One region of the Kluyvera sp. CRP genome, then DNA from elsewhere that is predicted to be linked to it. Evidence: predicted binding sites of a transcription regulator. Region 1 holds the regulator's gene; the other holds the start of a gene.
What was found. Region 1 encodes Fur, which represses iron uptake genes when iron is present. Its sites were predicted from a motif close to ATAATAATGAGAACNACTATCAA; they were not measured.

Region 1 (4,431 bases):
AAAATAAAGGCTATAGCGAAGATTACAGCGGCGATAAGAGCGGTATCAGCCTGTATAAAGCGGCAGCTAAATTTAAACTTGGCCCAACCTGGGCGCGTGCGGGTTACATTCAACCAACCGGTCAAACCCTGCTGGCACCGCACTGGAGCTTTATGCCGGGTACTTACCAGGGCGCTGAAGCCGGGGCAAACTTTGACTACGGCGACAATGGCGCGCTGAGCTTCTCCTACATGTGGACCAATGAGTATAAGGCGCCATGGCATCTGGAGATGGATAACTTCTATCAGAATGATAAGAAGACCAAAGTTGATTACCTGCACTCTATTGGTGCGAAATACGATTTTAAAAATGACCTGGTGCTGGAAGCGGCATTCGGTCAGGCGGAAGGTTATGTCGACCAGTACTTCGCCAAAGCAAGCTACAAATTTGATATCCCTGGCGGCCCGCTGACCACCAGCTACCAGTTCTACGGTACCCGTGACAAAGTGAGCGATCACGGCGTGAACGACATTTACGACGGCACCGCGTGGCTGCAGGCGTTAACATTTGGCTATAAGCTGAACGAAGTGTTCGACTTCCGTCTGGAAGGGACCTGGGTTAAGGCTGACGGTCAGCAGGGCTACTTCCTGCAGCGTATGACCCCGACCTACGCGTCATCTAACGGTCGTCTGGATATCTGGTGGGATAACCGCTCTGACTTCAACGCCAACGGCGAAAAAGCGGTCTTCTTCGGTGGTATGTATGACCTGAAGAACTGGAATCTTCCTGGCTGGGCAGTGGGTGCATCCTACGTCTATGCATGGGATGCGAAACCAGCGACCTGGCAGATGAACCCGGATGCCTACTACAACAAAAACAATACGATCAGAGAATCTGCATACAGCCTGGATGCCATGTATACCGTACAGGAAGGCCGCGCGAAGGGTACCCTCTTCAAACTGCACTTCACTCAGTACGACAACCACTCCGACATCCCAAGCTGGGGCGGTGGTTACGGCAACATCTTCCAGGATGAGCGTGACGTGAAATTCATGGTTATCGCACCGTTCACTATTTTCTGATGCATGATGCGGCAGGGGGAAGCCTCTGCCGCCGCTAAGAGGCTCATCGTATGAAAAAACTGATTATTGTTGCCCTGATGGCCGCTGGCCTTACCGCTTGCGCTCAGCCATCCACGCCGAAAGAAGACAGTAAGCTGAAGGATGCCTACAGCGCGTGCATTAACACCGCTGAAGGCAATCCGGACAAAATCCAGGCCTGCCAGAGCGTGCTGAACGTGCTGAAAAAAGAGAAACAGCATGAACAGTTTGCTAATCAGGAATCCGTACGCGTGCTGGATTACCAGCAGTGTATTCAGGCAACCCGTACCGGTAACGACCAGGCCGTAAAAGCCAAATGCGATAAGATGTGGCAGGAAATTCGCAGCAATAACACCGTGAAGCCATAAGATAAGGCGAATGCTAATAACTGAAAAAACCGCTGCTTGCAGCGGTTTTTTTATGGCTGAATGCGAACGAAGGGCAAAAAAAAACCAACGCATGGCGCTGGCTTTTTAACGAGGGGGGAAGTTACTTCTCTACACCATCGTGAGCATGTTCATCTTCACGGCAGTCGCCTTCAGCGCAGTGGCCATAAAGATAAAGGCTGTGGTTGGTCAGACGAATTCCGTGTTTGGCGGCAATTTCACGCTGGCGAGCTTCGATAGATTCGTCGCTGAACTCGATCACTTTGCCACAGTCGAGGCAAATAAGGTGATCGTGGTGATGCTGCTGGGTCAGTTCGAAAACGGATTTGCCGCCTTCAAAATTATGACGGGTCACGATGCCCGCGTCATCAAACTGGTTCAGGACACGATAAACCGTGGCCAGGCCAATTTCTTCACCCATGTCGATCAGGCGTTTGTATAAGTCTTCCGCGCTGACATGGTGGTTATCCGGTTCCTGAAGAACTTCCAGAATCTTTAACCGTGGAAGTGTGACTTTCAGGCCAGCCTTCTTTAATGCGGTATTATTGTCAGTCATGCGGAATCTGTCCTGTTGCTAAACGATTAACTTCCATCAGCGAAAGTATCACAGAGAATTCACCCGTTTTAATGCGTCTCATTATAGAATGACCCTGGATAAATGAAAACAGCAAGGCTTGGGTAAACTAAGCTTTCAAAAACGAGGCGTCACCGACAAACAGAGCGATGAACCTACGCTAAATCAGAAGATATTGTACAGGTATGCGCTGAAAAGTTAAAAAAATGTAGCTATTATTTTGATTGCTTTTACCTATTAATGAGGCGCGATTTGTTATCGCGCCTCAATATCATCAGGCGTTTTTGATTTCGTCGAGGTGCAGCTCTTCAGCAACCTGCTTAACCCATTTTTCAACGCGTTCAGCGGTCAGCTCCGGCTGGCGGTCTTCGTCAATCGCCAGACCCACGAAGTGGTCGTCATCGGCCAGGCCTTTCGACGCTTCGAAGTGGTAGCCTGCGGTTGGCCAGTGACCAACGATGGTCGCGCCGTTTGGCTCGATGATGTCGCGAATCGTACCCAGCGCATCGCAGAAGTACTCCGCGTAGTCTTCCTGATCGCCACAGCCGAAGAGGGCGACCAGCTTACCGTTGAAGTCAACTTCTTCCAGAGACGGGAAGAAATCGTCCCAGTCGCACTGTGCTTCACCGTAGTACCAGGTTGGGATACCCAGCAGCAGGATATCGTAGCCTGCCAGGTCTTCTTTGCTGCTCTTGGCAATGTCGTGAACGTCAGCGACATCTTTACCAAGCTGTTTTTGAATCATTTTTGCGATATTTTCGGTGTTCCCGGTGTCGCTACCGAAGAAGATGCCAACGATTGCCATGAGTAAAATAACCTCTTGAAACTTAATGATATGGTGGTGGCTTATTGCCCACAGATAAGGGCAATCATAGCAGAACAGAGAAGCGGGCGGAAACAGCTATCGTGCCGTACTGCACACTCTGCTACATGAAAGTGCGTTCTGGGGGGATATTTCAGACTTTCCCTTGTCCGTGCAGCAGCGCCAGTTGGCTCATCAGCATCTCTTCGATGAGTTCGCTGCGGCTCATGTCACGGGCTGCCGCCAGCTCGTTGAGCGCATCAACGGCGTCGCTGTTTAGCTTTAACTCGACGCGCTTAAGCCCACGAACTTTGTCGCGTTTGAGCTGATTGCGCTTATTAATGCGGAGCTGTTCGTCACGCGAAAGCGGATTGGTTTTGGGTCTTCCCGGCCGACGCTCATTTGCGAACAAATCTAATGTCGTACGGTCCGTTTGTTCTTTTGCCATGGTTCTGAGTGACTTCGGGGAAACAAGCTACCGGACGGTGCCCGGTGCAGACAGCGCGCAATCATACAACAGTGGAACCCGCACGCCAACGACCACGGCCATTCTGGCGCGCGGTCGATGCATTTTTAATCACTCAGCGAGGTAACGGCGAATGGCGCGCAGCACGGCGTCCGGTTTTTCGGCGTGAACCCAGTGACCCGCCCCGGCAATCACGTGCGCTTTCGCCTGCGGGAACTGCGCCAGCAGATCGTCACGATAGGCTTCGGTGATATACGGTGAATTGCCGCCGGGAATAAACAGCGCAGGGTGTTCCCAGGCCGGAATGGTTTCCCAGCCGACGATATGGGGATATTGCTCCCACAGCACCGGCACGTTAAAGCGCCAGGCACCGTCAACAAACGACTTCAGCAGAAACTGAATCACGCCTTCTTCATGCAGATACTCGCGCATCACCGTGGCTGCCTGCTGGCGCGTGGAGACGCCCGCGCTGGTGACGGCGTTAATGGCGGCAAAAATCTCATCATGACGACGCACGTGGTAATCCACCGGCGCAATGTCGATTGCCACCAGGCGGTCGATGCGCTCCGGGGCCAGCGCGGTCAGCGCCATCACCGCTTTTCCGCCCATTGAATGGCCGATGAATGTCGCTTTCTCAATCTGGTTGGCGTCGAGAGTATCGAGCAAATCCTGCGCCATGGCCGGATAGCTCATATCGTCGGAACGCGGCGACAGACCGTGGTTACGCATGTCGACCTGAATGACATCGTGATCGGCAAGCAGGTCGCGGGCGAGAATGCCGAGGTTATCCAGGCTGCCGAACAGACCGTGGACCAGGACGATGGGGGAATTATTGTGCAGGTTTTGTGCAGTTTGCGCTCGGAAATTCAATTTCATAGCAAAGTTCTTTTTTTCGCATTGTCGGGTTAGGGTATCATGTTGAACATTCTAACGCTCAGGGGCAAGTGAGGAACTCATCCGAATTTTGCCGTGCCCCTGGTTTGGCGCTACCCGCTGTTGGGTTTTGACTTTATAATCCCAATAAACTGTATTCAGAAAAATTATCGCACCGGATTAAGATGAAAACGATCGAAGTTGATGACGAGCTCTATCGCTATATTGCAGCCCACACTCTGCGCATTGGC
Region 2 (4,431 bases), 2.2 Mb from region 1:
GGAACAATGCGGTTCTGAACCTGGAATACGCGATCTCCTGGGCGCCGGTGAGCCCGCGGGATAAAAATATGCACCATATGCTGGGGCAACTGAGCTGGTTAGTGGAGCAGGCCGATGAAGGAAATCAAATCCTCAAGCTGGATAACGGTCACGTTGACGCTTTCGACCAAAGCAGCGAACAGGTTGTGCTGTTGAATCGGGTTAAAAACGCGCTGGACTGGGGCGGTTTTGTGCTTTACGCCCAGTCGATCAGAAAGCCTTCCGGCGAAGGTTACTACGAGATACTGAGCCGCCTCGTTGACGCTGACGGTATGGTTACGCCGGATAAATTTATCCCGGTTCTTGCGCAGTTCAACCTTAGCAAGCGCTTTGACATGCAGGTACTGGAGTATCTGTTCAGCTCGCTGGATGAGCTTCCCGATAAGAATTTCTCGGTGAATCTGATGCCGTACACCTTGATGCAAAAGGGGAGCGCCGCCGAGATTATCGCGCTGTTCCGCCGTTATCACGTCGATGTTAAACGCATTATTATCGAGATTACCGAAGAGCAGGCTTTTTCCAACTCTGACGTCAGCGTTGCCAATATCCAGCAGTTGCGTCAGTTTGGCTGCCTGATTGCGATTGATGACTTCGGTACCGGCTACGCGAACTATGAGCGCCTGAAGCGTCTGGAAGCCGACATTATAAAGATAGATGGCTGCTTTGTACGTGATGTTTTAAACAACCCGATGGATGCGATGATTATTCGCTCTATCTGCGAGATGGCGAAGCTGCGGAATTTGTCCGTGGTGGCAGAATATGTCGAGACGGAAGAACAGCAACAGCTGCTGGAACGCCTTGGCGTGCACTATATGCAGGGCTACCTGATCGATAAACCGCGTCCGCTCTGGCAGCTTGAGAACAAAAAAAAGGACCTGTAACAACGTTACAGGTCCTGATGTTAGCGACGGTGAATTACAGAACCAGCGCGGCGATAGACGCAGACAGCACGCTCACCAGCGTAGAACCGTAAACCAGCTTCAGACCGAAGCGAGAAACCACGTTGCCCTGTTCTTCGTTCAGACCTTTAATCGCACCGGCGATGATGCCGATGGAAGAGAAGTTGGCGAAGGAGACCAGGAACACGGAGATGATGCCGACCGCGCGCGGAGAGAGCTCAGCGGCGATTTTCTGCAGATCCATCATGGCGACGAATTCATTGGAAACCAGTTTGGTTGCCATGATGCTGCCCACCTGCAGGGATTCACTTGCCGGTACACCCATGATCCATGCAACCGGATAGAAGATGTAGCCCAGAATGCCCTGGAAGGAGATGCTGTAGCCAAACCAGCCGGTTACGGTGGCGAACAGGGCGTTCAGCGCGGCGATCAGGGCGATAAAGCCGATCAGCATCGCAGCAACGATAATTGCCACTTTGAAACCTGCCAGAATGTATTCACCCAGCATTTCGAAGAAGCTTTGACCTTCGTGCAGGTTAGACATCTGAATGTTTTCTTCGCTGGCATCAACGCGGTACGGGTTGATCAGCGACAGGACGATAAAGGTGCTGAACATGTTCAGTACCAGCGCCGCGACAACGTACTTCGGCTCCAGCATGGTCATGTAGGCGCCAACGATAGACATAGACACGGTAGACATTGCCGTCGCCGCCATGGTGTACATGCGGTTACGGGACATTTTACCAAGGATGTCTTTATAGGCGATGAAGTTTTCAGACTGACCCAGAATCAGGGAGCTGACGGCGTTGAAAGACTCCAGTTTGCCCATGCCGTTGATTTTCGACAGCACGGTACCAATCGCACGAATGATGATAGGCAGTACGCGGATGTGCTGCAGGATACCGATCAGCGCAGAGATAAACACGATAGGGCACAGTACTTTCAGGAAGAAGAAGGCCAGACCTTTATCGTTCATGCTACCGAAGACAAAGTTGGTCCCTTCGTTGGCGAAACCGAGAAGTTTTTCGAACATCTCGGAGAAGCCTTTCACAAAGCCCAGACCAATATCGGAGTTCAGGAAGAACCAGGCCAACAGCACTTCAATGACCAGTAGCTGGATAACATAACGAATGCGGATCTGTTTGCGGTTAGAACTGACCAGCAAGGCCAGGATCGCCACCACAACGAGCGCGAGAATAAAATGCAAGACGCGGTCCATATTTGCTCCAAACATGAGACGGGTTAAATTTTCGTGCACATTCTATGTAACATGGTTAAATAAAACGAGATCTGTCTCTCACTATATTCAGAACCTGTGAGCAAACTCAAAATTAGTGATCAAGCATGCATTTTTGTTATGTTGAGTAAATGTATGAAAAGTTTCCACGTTGTACTACTCTCTTCTTAAGCGTATACCAAACCTTCCCAACCTCCAGTCTGGCTATTGGTTCCGGCTATCAGAATAATCATTATCACCTTGCTTAAATGAACTTGATAATCATTCTCATTCTGTTAGCCTAAAACATAGCAAAGGCTATGTTTTTGAGGCAGAGAATGACAAACAGTCGCATTGAAACTAACAGCTGTCGTACCGCACGCCGTATGCGGCTGGCGCTGATGGGGCCGGCATTTATTGCCGCGATCGGCTATATCGATCCGGGCAACTTTGCGACCAACATTCAGGCGGGCGCCAGCTTTGGCTACCAGTTGCTGTGGGTGGTAGTGTGGGCCAACCTGATGGCGATGCTGATTCAGGTGCTTTCAGCAAAGCTGGGTATCGCCACGGGGAAAAACCTCGCGGAGCAGATTCGCGACCATTACCCACGACCGGTGGTCTGGTTCTACTGGGTGCAGGCGGAAATTATCGCCATGGCGACCGATCTTGCCGAGTTTATCGGTGCGGCGATCGGCTTTAAGCTGATTCTGGGCATTTCGCTATTGCAGGGCGCGGTGCTGACCGGGATTGCCACCTTTTTGATTCTGATGCTTCAGCGCCGTGGGCAAAAACCGCTGGAAAAAGTTATCGGCGGCCTGCTGCTGTTTGTGGCTGCAGCCTATATCGTTGAGCTGGTGTTCTCTCAGCCCGCGCTGGCGCCGCTGACCAAAGGCATGCTCTTGCCATCGTTGCCAAACGGCGAGGCGGTCTACCTGGCGGCGGGCGTGCTGGGGGCAACCATTATGCCGCACGTTATTTATCTTCACTCATCGCTGACCCAGCATCTGCACGGCGGCAGCGCTAAAGAGCGCTATCAGGCCACCCGCTGGGACGTCGCTATCGCCATGACCATCGCCGGCTTCGTGAACCTGGCGATGATGGCGACCGCCGCAGCGGCTTTCCATTTCCACGGACATACCGGGATTACCGATCTCGATCAGGCCTACCTGACGCTTGAACCGCTGCTCAGCCATGCGGCGGCGACTATTTTTGGCCTCAGCCTGATCGCGGCCGGTCTCTCCTCTACGGTGGTGGGTACGCTTGCCGGCCAGGTGGTGATGCAGGGCTTTATTCGCTTTCACATTCCGCTCTGGTTCCGCCGCGCGGTCACCATGCTGCCGTCGTTTATTGTCATTCTGATGGGGCTGGATCCGACGCGTATTCTGGTGATGAGCCAGGTGCTGTTGAGCTTTGGGATTGCGCTGGCGCTGGTTCCGCTGCTGATTTTCACCAGCGACCGCAAGCTGATGGGCGAACTGGTCAACACGCGGTGGATTAAACGCCTCGGCTGGGCGATCGTTGCGGTGGTGGTGGCGCTGAACGGCTGGCTGCTGCTGGGAACCCTGCTGAATTAATTGCCCGATTGCCGTGACCCGCGACAGGTCACGGTTTTTCTGGCGTTTTTTCGTTACGCTGTGTTTTGCGTTTAACCTCAGCGAACGTTCATGAACTCTTTTGATCTCTCTTTTCTCAAATACCTTCAGGATAACAGCCCGCTCGCGGTCGATAGCGCGGTGCTGCGCTTTGGCAAAACGCTTTCCACCCTGAAGCGAACGATGAAAGAGCTTAACGAACTGCTGCCGGATGAAGCGCATCTCCATCAGGATAATGCGTTTATTACGACCGGCATCACCTACAGTGATTACATCCAGTTTTTACAGCGCGTGCGTTTTAACCGCTATCTCACGACCGGTGAAGAGCGCGTTCAGGATCTGTTTGTTGCGCTCTGTCTGCACGATGTGGTCAATAAAAATGAGTACTATAAAAAGTTCTATGTCAGCGCCGGGACGGTGAAAAACGATAATCCGCTCATGCTCAACCGGGTGCAGGAAAGTGGGTTAACGCTGCTGAGCATACCGAGAAAAGGTTCGCAACTGGTGGGCGATGAATTCAGCCTGCGTCTGGCAGCCTGTATGTCGATTCTGAAAACCGTCGAGATCGGTACCGGTCATCAGCTGATTGCGCATCAGGCCAACGAGCCTATCAATCGTTCCATTGCCGAGCAGTTTCTCCATGAGTGTGCGCAGGAGATTACCCAGGCGGCGGCCTATTATGAAA

Region 2: the regulator Fur is predicted to act here: its motif matches at 2,430-2,452, upstream of K7B04_RS22720 (Nramp family divalent metal transporter).

What each region holds. Positions count from the first base shown of each region.
Region 1 covers NZ_CP082841.1:2,624,142-2,628,572, forward strand. The annotation lists gene chiP (chitoporin) at 1-1,061, shown strand, start outside; gene chiQ (ChiQ/YbfN family lipoprotein) at 1,112-1,447, shown strand; gene fur (ferric iron uptake transcriptional regulator) at 1,569-2,021, opposite strand; gene fldA (flavodoxin FldA) at 2,314-2,844, opposite strand; gene ybfE (LexA regulated protein) at 2,996-3,289, opposite strand; gene ybfF (esterase) at 3,419-4,183, opposite strand; gene seqA (replication initiation negative regulator SeqA) at 4,366-4,431, shown strand, end outside.
Region 2 covers NZ_CP082841.1:4,802,110-4,806,540, reverse strand. The annotation lists gene K7B04_RS22730 (EAL domain-containing protein) at 1-920, shown strand, start outside; gene nupC (nucleoside permease NupC) at 955-2,157, opposite strand; gene K7B04_RS22720 (Nramp family divalent metal transporter) at 2,493-3,728, shown strand; gene K7B04_RS22715 (hypothetical protein) at 3,819-4,431, shown strand, end outside.